3 regions of the Aliiroseovarius crassostreae genome follow, and region 3 is predicted to be linked to each of the others. Evidence: riboswitches for the same ligand, from Rfam matches in the RefSeq annotation. Region 3 holds a riboswitch; each other region holds the start of a gene.
The links. A riboswitch is a leader RNA that binds a small molecule or an ion and turns the genes downstream of it on or off. The one in region 3 is predicted to bind cobalamin.
Positions count from the first base shown of each region.

Region 1: linked by a shared signal. The riboswitch ahead of K3J57_RS03340 (DUF1636 family protein) and the one ahead of bluB (5,6-dimethylbenzimidazole synthase) in region 3 are both predicted to bind cobalamin.
Region 2: linked by a shared signal. The riboswitch ahead of K3J57_RS15970 (DUF4198 domain-containing protein) and the one ahead of bluB (5,6-dimethylbenzimidazole synthase) in region 3 are both predicted to bind cobalamin.

Region 1 is NZ_CP080772.1:680,678-686,420, reverse strand. Features, by position in the region: gene K3J57_RS03350 (RNA degradosome polyphosphate kinase) at 1-194, shown strand, start outside; gene K3J57_RS03345 (Ppx/GppA family phosphatase) at 258-1,796, shown strand; cobalamin riboswitch at 1,932-2,143, shown strand; gene K3J57_RS03340 (DUF1636 family protein) at 2,236-2,667, shown strand; gene K3J57_RS03335 (hypothetical protein) at 2,694-3,107, opposite strand; gene K3J57_RS03330 (endonuclease/exonuclease/phosphatase family protein) at 3,154-4,170, opposite strand; gene K3J57_RS03325 (molecular chaperone DjiA) at 4,174-4,860, opposite strand; gene nhaA (Na+/H+ antiporter NhaA) at 5,051-5,743, shown strand, end outside.
Region 2 is NZ_CP080773.1:197,874-203,616, forward strand. Features, by position in the region: gene nagA (N-acetylglucosamine-6-phosphate deacetylase) at 47-1,165, opposite strand; gene K3J57_RS15955 (glucosamine kinase nucleotide-binding domain-containing protein) at 1,162-2,061, opposite strand; gene K3J57_RS15960 (phosphatidylserine decarboxylase) at 2,233-2,925, shown strand; gene pssA (CDP-diacylglycerol--serine O-phosphatidyltransferase) at 2,918-3,652, shown strand; cobalamin riboswitch at 3,837-4,060, shown strand; gene K3J57_RS15970 (DUF4198 domain-containing protein) at 4,211-5,008, shown strand; gene cbiM (cobalt transporter CbiM) at 5,046-5,663, shown strand; gene K3J57_RS15980 (NikL family nickel/cobalt ECF transporter subunit) at 5,660-5,743, shown strand, end outside.
Region 3 is NZ_CP080772.1:406,063-411,805, reverse strand. Features, by position in the region: gene K3J57_RS02040 (DMT family transporter) at 1-907, opposite strand, end outside; gene K3J57_RS02035 (c-type cytochrome) at 1,104-1,712, shown strand; cobalamin riboswitch at 1,813-2,014, shown strand; gene bluB (5,6-dimethylbenzimidazole synthase) at 2,063-2,857, shown strand; gene K3J57_RS02025 (YebC/PmpR family DNA-binding transcriptional regulator) at 3,089-3,829, opposite strand; gene K3J57_RS02020 (hypothetical protein) at 3,938-4,393, opposite strand; gene K3J57_RS02015 (MarR family winged helix-turn-helix transcriptional regulator) at 4,482-4,925, shown strand; gene K3J57_RS02010 (Lrp/AsnC family transcriptional regulator) at 4,922-5,374, opposite strand; gene K3J57_RS02005 (LysE family translocator) at 5,475-5,743, shown strand, end outside.

The sequences.
Region 1 (5,743 bases), 270 kb from region 3:
CGGATGTGGCGCAGAGCTGGGTGATGGGGCCAGATGGCAGCTTTGCCCGCACCGACCTGTCCGCGCTGGATCACCCGTTCAACTGCCACCGGTTCTTCATGGAAAATCCGTCCCTCTCGGGACGCGGATCCGCCGGGGCATCAGACGTGCCGAAACTGGCCCACAGCCCCGAAGAACCTGCGGATCTGGATTGACCCGGGGCTGCTGAAATGGGCATAGTCAGCAAGGAAACAGGAAGACGGGCAGGGATTTCCAACATGAATACAACAGCTTCCACCGACGAGTGGGGTCCGTTTGGTCGCCCGATCTTTGAAGACCCCTCCGCCCGTGCCTTGTCGCGCGTAGGCGTGGTCGATGTGGGGTCCAACTCGGTCCGCATGGTGGTTTTTGACGGTGCTGCCCGTTCGCCCGCCTATTTCTTCAACGAAAAAATCCTCTGCGGCCTCGGATCCGGGCTTGCCCAGACCGGGTGCCTGAACCCAGAGGGCCGGGCGCGGGCGCTGGCCGCAATCAAACGGTTTCAGCTTCTGGCCAAAGGCATGCACCTGCCCCCGCTGACCGCGGTGGCCACCGCCGCAGTGCGTGAGGCCACGGACGGGCCGGAGTTCCGCGACGAAGTCCTGCGTGAAACGGGGCTCAAACTCTACGTGATTGACGGCGAAGAAGAGGCCCGGCTGTCTGCGCAGGGCGTTTTGCTTGGCTGGCCTGAGGCCAAAGGGCTGATGTGCGATATTGGCGGCAGTTCGCTGGAGCTGGCCAGGATCAATGGAGGCCATGTTGGCAAACGCATCACCTCCCCTCTCGGACCGCTGAAACTGGCCGACACCCCAGGCGGAAAGAAAGGGCTGAAGGCTGAGATCGCCCGGGTGGTGGATGAGCTGGCCGCCGAAATGGGCACGGATCACAAACGCCTGTTTCTCGTGGGGGGAAGCTGGCGCGCCATTGCGCGGCTTGACATGGAACGCCGCAACTACCCTTTGACGGTTTTGCACGAATACCGCATGCCGCTGAAATCACTACAAAAAACCCTGAGCTGGATTGAAAAGGTGGATCTGGAAGAGATCCGGCAACGCACCTCCACCTCGGCCACCCGTATGGCACTGGTTCCGATCGCCGCGCTTGTGCTAAAACGCTTGATCCATGTATTTCGCCCCAAGGAAATCGCCGTCAGCTCCTACGGGATCCGCGAAGGGATGCTTTATGAACAGATGCCAAAGCCCATTCGCAAACGTGACCCCCTGATCGAGGCCTGCCGCTTTGCCGAACAAAAGGACGCGCGCGTTCCTGGCTTTGGCAAAGCCCTCTATGACTTTCTCACCCCGCTTTACAAATCCGCGCGGGCGGACCAGAAACGGGTGATCAAGGCCGCCTGCCTGCTGCATGATGTGAGCTGGCGCGCCCACCCCGACTATCGTCACGAAGTCTGTTTCGACAACGCCACCCGCGCCAATCTTGGGGGGCTCACCCATGAAGAACGGGTGTTTCTCGGCCTGTCCCTGCTGCACCGCTATAAAAACAGCCGCCAGGGATCGCGATTTGAAAACCTGTTTGAAATTCTCGGCGAAAAGGACCTGATCCGGGCCGAGGTTCTGGGCAAGGCCATGCGCTTTGGCGCCATGTTCGCGGTGGATGGGCCACAGGACAAGGCGGAGCTGAAATGGTATCCCAAGAAACGCGAGTTGCATTTGCACCTTGCCGCAGAAGCCCGTGATCTTTTCGGCGAGGTTGCCGAGAGCCGGTTTGACGCGCTCTGTGCAGCACTTGACGCCACCTCAAACGTCAAAACTCTGCGCTGAGCCTTCGCTTTTTCTTGCTGAAAATACCTCGGGGTGAGGCCGCCAGGCCGAGGGGCAGCGCCCCTGCCCCCGTTCTTGTCCCTGTTCATGCCCCTCCCCACATACGCTTCTTGCTTGACACCGGCCGCGTCCTGCGTCACCCATTTCTCAGATGGTTCCCGGATCTTTCCACCAGAAAGTTTCGGGTGAAAAGGGAATGTGGTGCGGTCGGATCTCGGCCAATTCCACAACTGCCCCCGCAACTGTAAGCGGTGAGCTGTTTTGAAAAACCACTGGGCGCCCCCCGGGAAGGATCAGAACCGCCAAGACCCGCAAGTCAGGAGACCTGCCATCTAATGAAACTCAACCCGGGCGGGGTGCCCCGGCAGGAGGATCGCAGGCGGCCAGAATGCCCCCTCTTCCCCCCGCCCCATCCCGCATCTTACGCGCGGAGGGCGTCATGTACCGGACACAGATGCAGACGGTGGGACAGACCACAACAACCACACCGACCCAGAAGGGGCAGCAGCTTGTTCTCTGCACCCCCTGCCCCCATACCGGCCAGATCTGCACCGCAGGTCATGCCATGATGGTTCAGCTTCAACAGGCCATCACCGCCGCACGCGACAGTATCGAGGACGGGTTTGAAATCTCGGGCCATGCTGAAATGGGGGGCTGTGGCCGAACCTGCCTCGTGGCCTATCATGCCACCCGCAGCGAAACACATGTTTTCGGCGATGTGGAAGAAGGTGAGGACATCTCTGCCCTGCTCGATTTCGCTCGCAACAATCACGAGGCATTGAACCGCGGCACGACACCGCTTTCCCCCAGCGGCCTGCAGCGCACCCCTGGGTGCGTCATGGCCATGCGCCGGGGAGCTGCCCTGTTCTGACCTTCAGGCCAGGCCTTTGTGCGGCTTTACAGATCCGTTCCCCCGTCCGGTGTCGCAGCTTCAGGCGGGACAGGAGGCTGTGGCAATTTACGCCGCAAGATAATGTCACCATTGGGAAGCACTTCCGGCGGGTGATAGGCAGACAGATCCCCCATTTCCGCCATCAGATCCTGCCAGCCTTCGTGCAATTGCCTGGCCCAATTTTCGGCCATGCCCTCGGCCAGCCCGTCACGCATCGGGGACATTTCCTGCGCCAGCCCGTCCAGCAACATCTGCAAGCCGCGCGACATCAATTCCGCACCGTCTTCCAGCTTGGGATCCCCCTCGGGGGACGACGGCGGAGACGGCTGGGGGGATTGGGGTTGGCCCGTCTCAGCCAGCCCCGGGGAGGACAAGGCAACAAGCCCTGCCAGCAAGGTGGGTTTCAGGATCTGTTTCATACGGAAAATATGGGGCGCAGAGATCGGTATTTCCAGTGCGCAAGCGTCAAAGATCAATATCCAGCGTGACCGGAAAGTGATCCGAGGCGGTCAACAGCGCCTCGCGCAGGGCCTCAGCCCGATAACAGAGCGGGTCGTCAAACGGGTGCCAGATGCGCCAGACCGGGTCAAACCCGCGCAGGTCCTCGGAAATCATGATATAGTCGAGTAGCGCCTGCAAATATCGCTTCTGGCTCGCAATATAAAACCGGGCAGAGCTGATGCGGGCCGCCGAAGGGCGCGCCAAAAAGCGTGCCGCATGTGGATCATACAGACAGGGGCCTTCGCCCTCGCCCATTACAATTTCCACCCCTGACCGGCCAAACAGCTTTTCATATTCATCAAGCCCCGGACCATCGTTGAAATCCCCCAGCACAATCACCTGTTCCCCCGCTTCAAGAAGCTGGTCCACCCGTTGCCGGATCCAGATACATTGCGCCATCTGCTTGCGGCGGTTTTCGATGCTGATACGGATCGCCTCTTCCGCATTGCGGGCCCCATGCGGGGCTTTCGACTTCACATGCACCCCGATCAGGCGCAGTTTCTGCCCGTTTTTCCGCAGTGTCAGCGCCACCTCCAGCGGGGGTTTGGAAAACACCACCGGATCGGGATTGGCATCCACATCCAGATCCAGATGGAAGGCACCGTCAAAGCGCGGCGCATACTGGCCCTGTGCCGCCCCCCAAGGATCATGTTTTGCCTCAAACTGGTCCGGGTCATATAAAAGCGCGATTTCCTGCTGGGTGTCATTTGCAAACCCGATCAGAGCCTTACGTGCCCGCAGGCCAAAAATCCGCGCGAAACTTTCCAGAGCTTTCACGGTCGAACGGCGGCGATTTTCATCTGGGGCTTCGACCACCATGATCAGGTCGGCTTCAAGCAATTTGAACACCACCCCGGCCGCTTTGAGCTGCGCCCGCCGGGTCACGCCCCTCCTTGTGGCCAGTTCCGCATCCGCAATCGGGCGCCCCGTATCATCAAACAGCGTGTTGAACCATTCGACATTATAGGTAGCGATACGCATGGGTCAGTGGCTCCCCTGACGTGCATTGATCTCTTCCCAGGCGCGGTTCACTGCAATCAGCCGCTTTTCCGCCAGCTTGATCGCCTCTTCCGGCACCCCCCGCGCCACCATCACATCGGGATGACTGTCGCGCACGGCCTGGCGCCAGACCTTGCGAATTTCACGGATCGGCATGTCCTTGGGCACCCCCAGCACCTGATAGGGGCACGCCTCGGCGTCCGGCACGAACCGCGCCCGCAACGCAAAGAACTTCTCTTCCGGGATGCCAAAAATGCGCGCCACATGAAGCAGGAATTCATTTTCGTTGGGGTGGTATTCCCCATCTGCCAGCGCAATGAAAAACAACCCTTCCATGAGGTCGAAAAGCGCCGGGTCGGCTGGTCCGAACATATCGGCAATCCGCTGGGCATAGAGGTCAAACCCGGCCACATCGGTGCGCGCGAGGTTGAACACCCTGGCTGCCTGCTTTTCCTCTCCGCGCGGGATGGTAAACACTTCTCGAAAGGCGGACACCTCGTCACGCGTCACCAACCCATCCGCCTTGGCCATCTTGGCCCCCAGCGCGATCACCGCGATGGCAAAACCGGCTGAACGTTCAGGCGGTGTGCGCAAATGGGCAAACACGTCAGACAGGCTTTCGCCCTTGGCCAGCGCGGACAGCGCATCAGATATGCGGGACCAGATCGACATGGCTCCTTCCTACACGCTCCTGTCCGCAATAACGAGCAGAAAGACGGGGCCAGTCATGATGCAAATCATGTGGCAAATCACGCAGATCGGCTTCGGTGCTTTTCTTCAAGCAATCAGACTGTCCAGACCTTGAACCCGGGCAGTTTGCCCCTATCTGAAAGTGAATGTGACAAAAACGATCAGGGATACAATGCTCACCCGCTTTCTTGACAAATTCTTCCGCCATGATGCCGCTGGTGGCATCCTTCTGATGCTGTCGGCAATTGCCGCGCTGATCGCAGCGAACTCACCCGCGGCAGATGCTTTTGCCAGTATATTCGACGCGAAGTTTTCTGTTTTGCTCAACGGGGAGGGCCTGTCGAAACCGCTTCTTCTGTGGGTCAATGACGGGTTGATGGCGATCTTTTTCTTCCTGATCGGGTTGGAGCTGAAGCGGGAGATCCTGGAAGGGAAGCTGAAAAACCCGCGCGACGTGGTGCTTCCGGGCATGGCGGCGCTGGGGGGGATGCTGGTGCCTGCGGTGATTTATGCTGCCATCAACTGGTCCAACCCCGCCACGCTGGGTGGCTGGGCCATTCCCGCGGCCACGGATATTGCCTTTGCGCTTGGGGTTCTGGCGCTGCTCGGAAAGCGCGCACCGGCGGCGCTCAAGGTATTTCTGCTAACCCTGGCCATTCTGGACGACCTTGGTGCGATTATTGTGATTGCGCTGTTTTACACGGCTGAACTCAAGGTCTCTTACCTGATTTACGCCCTTGTGCCGCTGGTTCTGATGGGGTGGCTGAACATGAAGCGCGTGCACCGGGTTGCGCCCATTCTGATGCTGGGGGTTGTGCTGTGGGTGCTGGTGCTGAAATCCGGGGTGCATGCAACACTGGCAGGT
Region 2 (5,743 bases), on a different replicon from region 3:
CTCAGACCAGACTGTCTGAACGGAACGGATCGGCTCGGGGGTGGGTTTATTTTTCTGTCAGCCAGTGCAGCGTGCGCAGGTCCGGGCTGAGACGGATGAAATCCTTGGCGGCTGTTGGCGGTGCCAGCCCTGCCAGCGCCCGAGGCGCAGAGGTGGCGGCGCGCAGGGCCGCAGCCATCGGCACGCCGACCTCCTCAACCATCACCTGAATGGCGCGGGTCAGGTCCAGATCGGCCCCGGCGAGCGTGCCATCCGCCAGCGTCAGCCGTCCCTGATCCCGCGTGATCCGGCGCCCGTTCAGATCAAACCCCGTCCGGTCACTTCCCGCCACGGCCATTGCGTCGGAGACGAGGAAAATCTCACCGGGGCCAGATTTGGCGGCCCATGCGGTGCGCAAGGTCTGCGGATGCACATGGATCCCGTCCGCGATCACCCCGGCCCAAAGCCGCCCCTCCCCGAGGGCCGCGCCCACGCAGCCCGGCGCGCGGCTGGCAAGCGGGCTCATCGCGTTGAACAGATGGGTGACGCAGCGCACGCCCGCTTCGACATAACGCAGGCAGGTGTCGAAATCCGCATCCGTATGACCAAGCGAGACCAGAACCCCGGCCTTGGCCAATGCGTGCACCTGTTCGGGGGTAACGTTTTCCGGGGCGATTGTGACTTTCAGCACGGGGAGGGCCTGTGCGGCGGCCATGAGCGTGTCCAGATCGGCCTCGGTCATGGCCCGGATCAGGCCGGCGTCATGGGCCCCTTTGCGGGCCAGTGACAGGTGCGGGCCTTCCAGATGCAATCCGGCAATGCCGGGCACCTGTGCATGGATGGCCTGTTGCACGGCGGCAATGGTGGCGCGGGTGGTTTCGGGCCGATCCGTGATCAGCGTGGGCAGGAATTGCGCCACGCCAAGCCCGCGGTGCGCTTTGGAGATGATGCGCAAAGTGTCGATCCCGGGGGCGTCCCCCAGCATCACCCCGCCGCCGCCATTGACCTGCAGATCCGCATAGCCGGGCGACAGGATGTCCCCGCCAAGGTCGATATCCGGCCTGGTCCCGTCCTCGGGCAGGAGTGTCTGCAGCGCCCCGTCCACAAACAGGGCCACATGGCCCATCCGCAGCTGGGTGCCGTCGAAAATCGGCCCGCCCGAGACGCGCAGCGTGGCAGCGGTCATGGCTGACCCTCCCTGGCAAAAAGATGCGCCAGCGCCAGCGCCCCCTCAAGCGGCGTGGCTTTGGGCGCGATCAGGCTCTGTTGCATCTGGTCGGGCAGATAGGCGGCAAATTCCGGCCCGATCCCACCGGTCAGGCAGAGCGGCTGGCCCTGCTGCCAGCCCATTCGGATCAGCCGGTCGGCAATTGCGTCCGCCCCGGCCTCCATCACCGCCAGCGCCAGCGCGTCACCGGTTTCGGCAAATCGGGTCACGGCCCGGGCCAGTTGCCCGAAATCCGCAGGCGAGGCCCCGGCGGCAAAGCGCAGGATGCCAAGCGGGTCGGCAAACTGATCAAGGAAATGACTGGCAAGGTCCGAGGGCGCGCGCAGCCCGTCCACCACATCCAGACTATAGTTGAGCGCCGTTCGTCCCACCCACATTGCCGAGGCCGGATCGCCCAGAACCGCGCCCCATCCGCCAATAAAGCGCATCCTTCCGCTGATCTGGGACGCCACGAAAGACCCGGTGCCGCAATGGGCAAGATATCCGTCCTCTTCCCCCAGCACACCTTTGAGCGCGGCAGGCTGGTCATCTTCGATCTTTGCATGGGCAAAGGGCAGGGCCGCGCGGATCGCGGGGATCTGCGCCGGGCTGATAATCCCGGCCAGTCCAAGATAGCTGGGCAGGGCGGCAAGCTGGTCTGCCGTCTGGCCGGAGCGGTGCGACAGCAGATCCAGACAGCGCCTGATCTCGGCCATCGCGCCCTCGAAATCGGAGTTCACATTCACCGACCCGCCTTCGACGTCATGCCGGGTGGTGCCACAATCCAGCACCATCCGGCATTTGGTGCCGCCGCCATCCACGGCGATGACCGGTTGCGTCTGGCAGGGGGCGGAGGGGGCGGAAGGTGATGTCATGGTCAAACTGTAAACCGCAGATGACGACAAAAGAACAGGCCAAACTCGGGCTGTTTGCAACGCCGTGCCGGATCACAGGCGCCGGTCCAAAGGCGGGGGCGGGTGATGCCGCTTGCTTTCCCAATCGCGCTGCGTATTTTGGGGCGAACTTTTTTGATCGGAAAACCTGCCGTGAATATGATGTCTACCTTCGTCAAACCGATGCATCCCGAGGGGCGTCGGTTTGTTGCCATTTTTGCCGCGATCACCGTGGTGCTGTTTTTGCTGTGGGAGCCGCTCGGCTGGATCGGGGTCGGGCTGACCGTCTGGTGTTACTATTTCTTCCGCGATCCCGAACGCATGTCGCCGGTGCGCGATGATGTAATCATCAGCCCGGCGGACGGGGTGGTGTCGCTGATCGAACCGGCGGTGCCCCCGGCGGAACTGGGGATGGAAGACAAGCCGCTGACCCGCGTCAGCGTGTTCATGTCGGTCTTCAACTGCCATGTGAACCGGATGCCGGTGGGCGGCAAGATCGTCAAGATCGCCTATCGCCCGGGCAAGTTCTTCAACGCCTCGCTCGACAAGGCCAGCAAGGACAATGAGCGCAACAGCCTGCGGATCGAAATGCCCGACGGGCGCGACATTGCCGTGGTGCAAATCGCGGGTCTCGTGGCGCGCCGCATTGTCTGTTTCACCGGCGAAGGGCAGCGTCTGGGACTTGGGGAGCGGTTCGGCCTGATCCGTTTCGGCTCTCGTCTGGATGTTTATCTGCCGGAAGGGGTCGCGCCGATGGTGCGTCTGGGCCAGACCATGATCGCGGGTGAGACGCTGATTGCAGAGCTGACCGACGCGTCCGAGGCAGACGGCAGCGCCGATGCTTGATGACCCCCAAAAGGCGCCCCGCAAGGTTGCCCTGATCCAACTGGTGCCGAATGTGATGACCGTGGCGGCGGTCTGTGCGGGTATGACCGCGATCCGGTTTGCCATTCAGGGCCATGTCAGCTGGGCGGTTGGGTTTATCTTGCTGGCGGCGGTGCTGGATGGTCTGGATGGCCGGATGGCGCGGCTGGTCAATGGGCAGTCCGAAATGGGGGCCGAGCTGGACAGCCTGGCCGATTTCCTGAATTTTGGCGTGGCGCCCGCATTCATTCTTTATTTCTGGGGGCTGCAGGATCTGCGCTCTCTGGGATGGCTGGCGGCGCTGACCTTTGCGATCTGCTGCCTGATCCGTCTGGCGCGGTTCAATGTGGGCAACAAATCCGAACAGGGCGGCAGCTCGGCGCATTTCGTTGGGGTGCCCGCGCCGGCCGGGGCGCTTTTGGCCTTGGTGCCGATCTATCTGGACCGGGTGTTTGTGCAGTCGGGCCCTCTGCCGGACGGGATCACGGTGCTTTACCTGATGCTGGTGGCGTTCCTGCTGATCAGTCGCATTCCGACCCCGTCTTTCAAAACCACGCGGGTGCATCGGGAGCATGTGAAATACGTGCTGGTTGCTGTGGGCGTGTTCGGGGCGGCCTTTGTGACCTATATCTGGCTGACGCTCCTGCTGTGCAGTGTGGCCTATCTGGTTCTGGTGGCCCTCGGGGCGCTGCGGATGCTGCGCGACTGACAACGTGACAGTCCCTGCGGGTGGTGATTCGCCGCGGATTTGGGTGGCGGCTTTAGGGCCCGTTTTTCTTACCTTTTCAAATGTGATTGAATTCAACGCCTTGCGCAAACTCGCGACCGACTGTCGCCTGATTGCGACCTGTGGAAAGGGGCGCTGCATCTTGACATCCGGGGCCTTGATCTGACATTCAGACCCTGTGATCGGTTCCGCGCGAGCAGAGGCTCCGCGGTAGCAATAGGGAATACGGTGAGGTGTAGCCAACAGGCGCCAATTCCGTGACTGCCCCCGCAACTGTGAGCGGTGAGCGACGCTGAACATGCCACTGGGAAGCCGCCGAAAGGCGCCTCGGGAAGGCCAGCCAAGCTTTGACCCGCGAGTCAGGAGACCTGCCGGACACTGGGCCAGGGAGACCTTGCCCATTTCCAACCGGACGCCGGGGTGAGCGTCTGGCCCGGCGGTCCCAGAACGAAAACCGGACCCACCGTGCCAACTCCCCGTTGTTCATTCCTGCTTGCAGGGCGCGCGAAAGACGTGTCCGCACTGTCGAATGAGGACGATATGAAAACGACCCTTCTGGCCAAAGCACTGGCCATTTCCCTTCCCGCATTGCTGCCGGTCACGGCCTCTGCGCATTTCCAGCTGAACTATACCAAGGATGCGCTGATCGCGCGTCCGGGGGACGTGCCGATGGGGCTGATCTTCTGGCACCCGATGGAAAACGGGCACGCAATGGACATGGGCCAGCCGCAGGAATTTTTCATGGTGCATAATGGCGAAAAGACCGACCTGATGGATCGTCTGGAGCCTGCGACCTTCAAAGGGGCCTCGAACGAGGCTGCCGCCTATCGGGCCAGCGTGCCGGTCAAACGGTCGGGCGATTACGTGGTGGTGACGGTGCCCGCCCCCTATTATGAGCAAAGCGAAGACATCTATATCCAGCAGATTGCCAAGGTTGTTCTGAATCGCAACACCCTGCCCACCGATTGGGATCAGCCGGTGGGTCTGCCGACCGAAATCCTGCCGCTCAACAAACCTTATAACGTGATCACCGGCTCGACCTTCTCGGGGCAGGTCCTGTCCGAAGGGAAACCCGTTGCCGGCGCCGAGATCGAAATCGAATATATGGCGGCCGAACCGGATCTGGAGCGGTTTGCCACCTCCGGCAGCACCGTTCAGCCAATGGGCGGAGGGAGCATTGTTGCGCTGACGGATGCCAATGGCGTCTTTACCTTCGGCATTCCGAAATCCGGCTATTGGGGCTTCGCGGCCCTGGGAACCGGACCTGAGACGGAACATGAGGGCAAGGAACTGAGCCAGGATGCCGTGTTGTGGATCCGGGCGGAGGATCTGAAATGACGCGCGCATTCCACAGTCAAAAAGGGGAGGGGGCAGAATGCATATCGTAGATGGCGCCCTGTCCAACCCGGTGGTGATTGGCGGTGCGGTTCTGGCCGTTGGCGGGCTTGCCATGGGCCTGAAGGATCTCACCCTTGAACGCATTCCTGCGGCAGGTGTGCTGTCGGCAAGCTTTTTTGTGGCCTCGCTGATCCACGTGCCGATCGGGCCCAGTTCGGTCCATTTGATCCTGAACGGGCTGGCCGGGCTTGTGCTGGGCTGGGCCGCCTTTCCGGCCCTGTTTGTCGGGCTGTTGCTGCAGGCGGTGTTCTTTGGGTTTGGCGGTCTGACCGTTTTGGGGGTGAATGCGGTGAATATCGCGCTGCCTGCGGTGCTGGTCGGGCTGGCGTTTCGCCCGCTTGTGGCGCGGGGCTCTCCGCGTCAGGGCGCGATCTGGGGGGGCATCGGCGGGGGTATGGCCATCGCGGCCACCACCATTGCCGTGGCGATTTCCCTCGCGCTGACCGGGGATGAGTTCCTGCCCGCTGCAAAGCTGGTGTTTTTTGCCCATATCCCGGTGATGGTGATCGAGGCGTTGTTGTCCGGCGCCGCCATTTTCCTGGCCCGCCGTGTCAAACCTGAATTGTTCATGGATGTGAAAGGAGGGCTGACATGATCCGGGCCTTCTTTCTGACCGCGCTTCTGGCGTTGCCGGTCCTGCCGGCTTATGCCCATAACGTGATTTCTGCCGTCTTC
Region 3 (5,743 bases):
GAGAGCTGCGCCGTTTCAGCATTGCTTCGCGCCAGGTGATATAGCTGACCGCGGACATGATCATCGCGGCACCGGCGATCACCCATCCATCCACCGGTTCGTCAAAAAGCGCATATCCCATGATCACCGCCCAGATGATCTGCAGGAATGCCACCGGCTGGGTAACTGATACAGGGGCCTCGGCAAAGGCGCGCGACATGGCATAGTGACCACCGGTGGCAAAGCCTGCCACCGCCACCAGCCAGGCCAGCTGTATCCCGCTGGGCGTGACCCAGACGATCCAGGCAAAGGGCGCCAGGGCCACGGTCACGGTCAGCGACATCATCGCCACCACCACCGCTGCCGAGGTGATCGACGACAGCCGCTTTGCAATCAGATAGGACCCTCCCAGTCCGATTGCGGTAAAGATCATTGCAAGATGCCCCGGGCCAAGCTCTCGTACCCCCGGGCGCAGGATCACCAGAACGCCGAGGAAGGCCACCCCCACCGCACTCATCCGCCGCCACGAAACACTCTCCCCCAGGAAGAGGGCGGCCCCCAGCATGACGTAGATCGGGTTGAGGTAGTTCATCGCCGTCACCTCGGCCACGGTGATCTGGGTCATGGCGTAAAACCAGCACAGCACCGCCATCGTATGCACCACCGCCCGCGCCAGAAACAGGGTCCAGCTGCGCCGGTCAAACCGCGTCTGCGCGATGCGCCCCAGCGCGGGGGCCACGAAGATCAGCCCGAACAGAAAGCGCAAAAACGCAGCCTGGGTCGAGGGCAGGCTCTGCCCCACATGTTTCACCATTGCATTCATCGCCACAAACATCAGCCCCGCAGCCAGCATCCACAGGATGCCGGACAGGGCCCGGTTTGGCGGTCGGTTGGGCGCCGGGTTGGGGGTGGGGCTGCTGCGCGTCATGGGGTGACATGATCGGATTGCACCCGGCTTGGCAAGGGAAACCCGCGCGGCCCGCCTTTGCCGCCGCCCATCCCGCGCCCCCTCCCGCGCCCTGCGCATTGGTGTGGCAATTTGCGACCTGCCCCCGGCCGGTCCGCCCGCTATGTTTGCATCACCCCGCGCCGCCTGCGCGCAAAACCTGCCAACAGGAGCCCCCATGCGTCTGATGCCTTTCCTCTTTACCGCGTTCACGCTCGCCACATCGCCACTCTGGGCCGAGGACACCACGGATATCACCGAGCTGCGCAATGATGTCTGTTCGCATTGCCATGGCGCAGAAGGAGAGGCGTCGAGCCGGATGTATCCGCGCCTCGCCGCGCAGAACCGCGACTATATCGAGAAACAGCTGCGCAATTTCCGCGACGGCACGCGGGAAAGCGACATCATGAACGGCATGGCCGAAAACCTGTCGGATGCGCAGATCACGGCACTGGCGCAATATTACGCGGCCCAGCCTCCGCTCAAACACCGGGTGCGCTCGTCGAAACAGGCGCTGGAAGCGGTCGGATACTACATCTATCACGAGGGCAATGAGTATACCAAAATCCCGCCCTGCGCCGATTGCCACGGGGAATTTGCAGCAGGCGATGCCTCCCTGCCGCGGCTGGCCGGCCAGCACCGTCATTACGTGGTGGAACAGCTGATGGCGTTTGAGGATCGGTCGCGCACCAATGACAGTGCGATCATGCATTCGGTGGCCAAGAACCTGACCGAGCTGGAGATCAACGCCGTCGCGCTTTATGTAAGCGGGCTGGTCGAGGAGTGATCCGCCGCCGCGGCGTTTTCGCGGCGCATTTGGTCGAAAAACGGATTGCCTGCGGAGCGCGGGCTTCCTACAACTGACCCGCCGGGGAGGCCCCGGCACACATCATTTTCAGGTGCTGCTGATGCGGCCGACCGCGCAAGGGGTTGGCGACTGAGGCGGAGAATCGGGAAGGCAGTGCAAACCTGCCACGTGCCCAACGCTGTAAAGGGGACTGGCCGCAACGATCCACTGGAGCTCGCTCTGGGAAGGACGCGGTCGGGAGGAACCTGAGTCAGAAGACCGGCCTGAAAATCATACTGCGCCGTGTGGACAACGGGGCAAGGACATCCATCAAGGGGAATGATATGGATATGGCCAACCCACAAACATCTTTTGACAATTGTTTTGACACGGCAGAGCGCGAGGCGCTTTACAAGACCATCTTTACCCGGCGCGATGTGCGCGGACAGTTCCGGCCCGACCCGATCCCGGATGACGTGCTGACCCGCGTGCTGATGGCCGCGCATTACGCGCCCTCGGTGGGGTTCATGCAGCCCTGGAATTTTGTCGTGATCCGAGAGGACGACACCAAGCGCAAGGTCCATGATCTGTTCGAAACCGCCCATGGGGAAGCGGCAGAGATGTTCGAAGGCGCCAACCGCGACACCTATCGCCGGCTGAAACTGGAAGGGATCCTGGAAAGCCCCGTCAATATCTGCATCACCTGCGACAAGGATCGCGCGGGGCCCGTGGTGATCGGGCGCACCCATGAACCGGTCATGGATGTCTATAGCAGCGTCTGCGCGGTGCAGAACCTGTGGCTGGCCGCACGCGCCGAAGGGCTGGGGCTTGGCTGGGTCAGTATTCTGGACCACACCCGCCTGCGAGAGGTGCTCCATATTCCCGACCGCGTGGTCCCCGTGGCCTATCTGTGCCTTGGCTATGTGTCACATTTCTTTGACCGGCCCGAGCTGCAATCCGCGGGCTGGCGTCCGCGTCTGCCGCTGGAGGAGCTGGTGAATTTCGAGCGTTTCGGGCAAGGGTCGGAAGACCCCGACGCGGTCGCGCTTCTGGAGCAGATCAGGCAGACCCAGCACAGGCTTGAAGACGGCGGGTATTCAGGCGATTTCGCACAGGCCACCTGTGACGCTGCACCAGAAACCTGACGCTTCGGCTTTGCCCGGAATGCACGCAACCTGTTGAAGTGGCTGTTTTTTGGCGCCACTTCATGCCTCAGATCAACTGCGCACCGCCGGAAGGGATATCCGTATTTCGGGCGCTAGGAGCCTCTTTGTGCTTCTGGTTTCCCCAAACACTTTGTTGGTTCGGATCTGCCCTGCTACCCAACAAAAAACCCCGACCAATGGCCGGGGTTTTCATCTTTGATCCGAGGCGGCTTAGAGCTGCGCCAGCACCTCATCCGAGGCTTCGAAATTGGTGGTGACACGCTGCACGTCATCATCATCTTCAAGCGCGTCCACCAGCTTCATCAGCTTCTGCATGCTCTCCAGATCCAGCTCGGTGGTGATGTTCGGCTGCCAGATCAGCTTGGTCGATTCCGTCTCGCCCAGCGCGGCTTCCAGCGCGGTGGCCACTTCGTTCAGGTCGGTATCGGCGCAGGTGATGCGGTGGTTTTCCTCATCGCTTTCGCAATCCTCGGCCCCGGCTTCAATCGCCGCTTCCATCACGGTGTCGGCATCCCCCACCGAGGCGGGATAGATCACTTCGCCCTTGCGGTCGAACATGAAACCGACAGAGCCGGTTTCGCCCAGATTGCCGCCGTTTTTCGAAAAGGTCGAGCGCACGGTCGACGCGGTGCGGTTCTTGTTGTCGGTCATCGCCTCGACAATCACCGCCACACCGTTGGGCCCATAGCCTTCATAGCGGATTTCGTCGTAATTCTCGGCCTCGCCACCGATCGCCTTCTTGATCGCGCGGTCGATCACATCCTTCGGCACCGATTGCGACTTGGCTTCTTTCACCGCCATGCGCAGGCGCGGGTTCTTGTCCGGGTCCGGGTCGCCCATCTTGGCGGCCACGGTGATTTCCTTGGCAAGCTTGGAAAAGAGTTTCGAGCGGGCGGCGTCCTGGCGACCTTTGCGGTGTTGGATGTTTGCCCATTTTGAGTGGCCAGCCATGGCGACCTCCGTAATTCATGCATGTCCGTATCAGTTGACGCGTTCATTACCCCATGCGGTGGCCGGGGGGCAAGGGGGGCATGGCCCGCCCGAAGATTTGCCTCTGGACTATGCTTTGCGCGCGCGGGCCTGACGGCGCTTTGCGGTCATCCGCAACCCATCGCGAATATTCAGCCCCATCAGGGTCAGGTTGACCCCGCCGGCCAGCAGTTCGATCCCCTGCACCACATAGAACACCAGGTCAAACTCATCTGATTGTGCCTTGTGATCAAGGAAGAAGGCGGCGGGCAACAGCACCCCCAGCCCGGCCAGCGCAATGACCGGCATCCGTTTCTTTTTCGCTGCAATAATCGGCCCCTTGCGTGTCTTGCCCAGGGCCATGCCGGTGGCCCCCACGGTGGCCACCGCGGGGATCAGCACAACCAGCCCATAAAGCACCAGCCGCTTGACCATGGTGATGGTCTCATGGCCGGCAAACAGCTCGGTGATCAGGGTTGAGGACCAGAAGGTCAGGATGGAGAGGAAGGCAATGGTGCCTGCGGCGGCGTGCAGTTTCGGTGTCATGTAAGATCCCTTTTCTTGTGGCGCGATTCTTTTACATAGCTTGCTATATAATATTGCATAGCAGGCTATGTAAAGCTAAAACCCCCCTATGCGTTTTCAAAAAGACATCTCTGCCGGGTATCTGGCCAATCATCTGGCGCGCCTGTTTGCCAAGGCGCTGCAACACAGGATCCGCGATCTGGGGCTGAGCGTGGGCCAGTTTCCGATCCTTCTGGAACTGTGGGCACAGGACGGCCAAAGCCAGAAAGAGCTGGTGCAGAAGCTGGATCTGGAACAGGCCACCGTGGCCAACACATTGAACCGGATGGAACGCGACGGGTTGCTGCGACGGATGAAAGACCCCAGCGACGGGCGTGCGCAACGGATCTGGCTGACCGATCAGGCCAAGGCACTGCGGGACCCGGCCTATGCGGCGGCCAATGCGGTCAATGAACAGGCGCTCTCGGGCCTGTCCGAAGACGAGCAGGCGCAGTTTCTGGCGCTGACCCAGCGCGTTGTCACCCGGCTGCGTGGCACGTCCGAAACGCTTTAGGCCCGCTCATCCTTGGGGGAGCCCATCACCACATGGGTGACGATCTGCTGCACCTGTGGCAGCGTGCCCAGTTTTTCGGTGTGGAAGAGCTTGTAGCTCGCAAGATCCTCGGTCTCGACCCTGAGCAGATATTCCACTGTGCCGGTGATATTGTGGCACTCGCGCACCTCGTCATACCGGGTCATGGCCCGTTCAAACGCATCCTGTGCTGCCTTGGTATGGGTGTTCAGCCCCACGGTCACATAGGCGGCGAAGCCGTGGCCCATCGCCACCGGGTCCAGCACGGCGCGATAGCCCTTGATCACCCCTGCCCGTTCCAGCTCCTGCACCCGGCGCAGGCAGGCAGAGGGCGACAGGCCCACGCGATCGGCAAGCTCGGTATTGGGCAGGCGCCCGTCGCGGGATAGTTCGCGCAATATTTTGCGGTTGATCTGGTCAAAACTCGTCATTGATTGTGAAGATAGCGGCAGAATGCACAATTTTGCAATTCCAAAGCGCCTGAATTGCCCAACACTTGAGAGGACAACAGGATGCCCACGGGATGCTTCCATGACACTTGACCTCTTCACCGCCTTCCTCGCCTTTGCCTTCGTGTCCTCGATCACGCCGGGGCCGAACAACCTGATGCTGATGTCCTCCGGGGCGAATTTCGGCTTTCACCGCACCATCCCGCATATGCTGGGGATTGGCATCGGTTTCACCGTGATGATTGTGCTGGTGGGCGCGGGGCTGATGCAGGTGTTTGACGCGGTTCCGGTGAGCTACACGGTGCTGAAGGGTCTGTCGGTCGCCTATCTTCTGTGGCTTGCCTGGAAAAT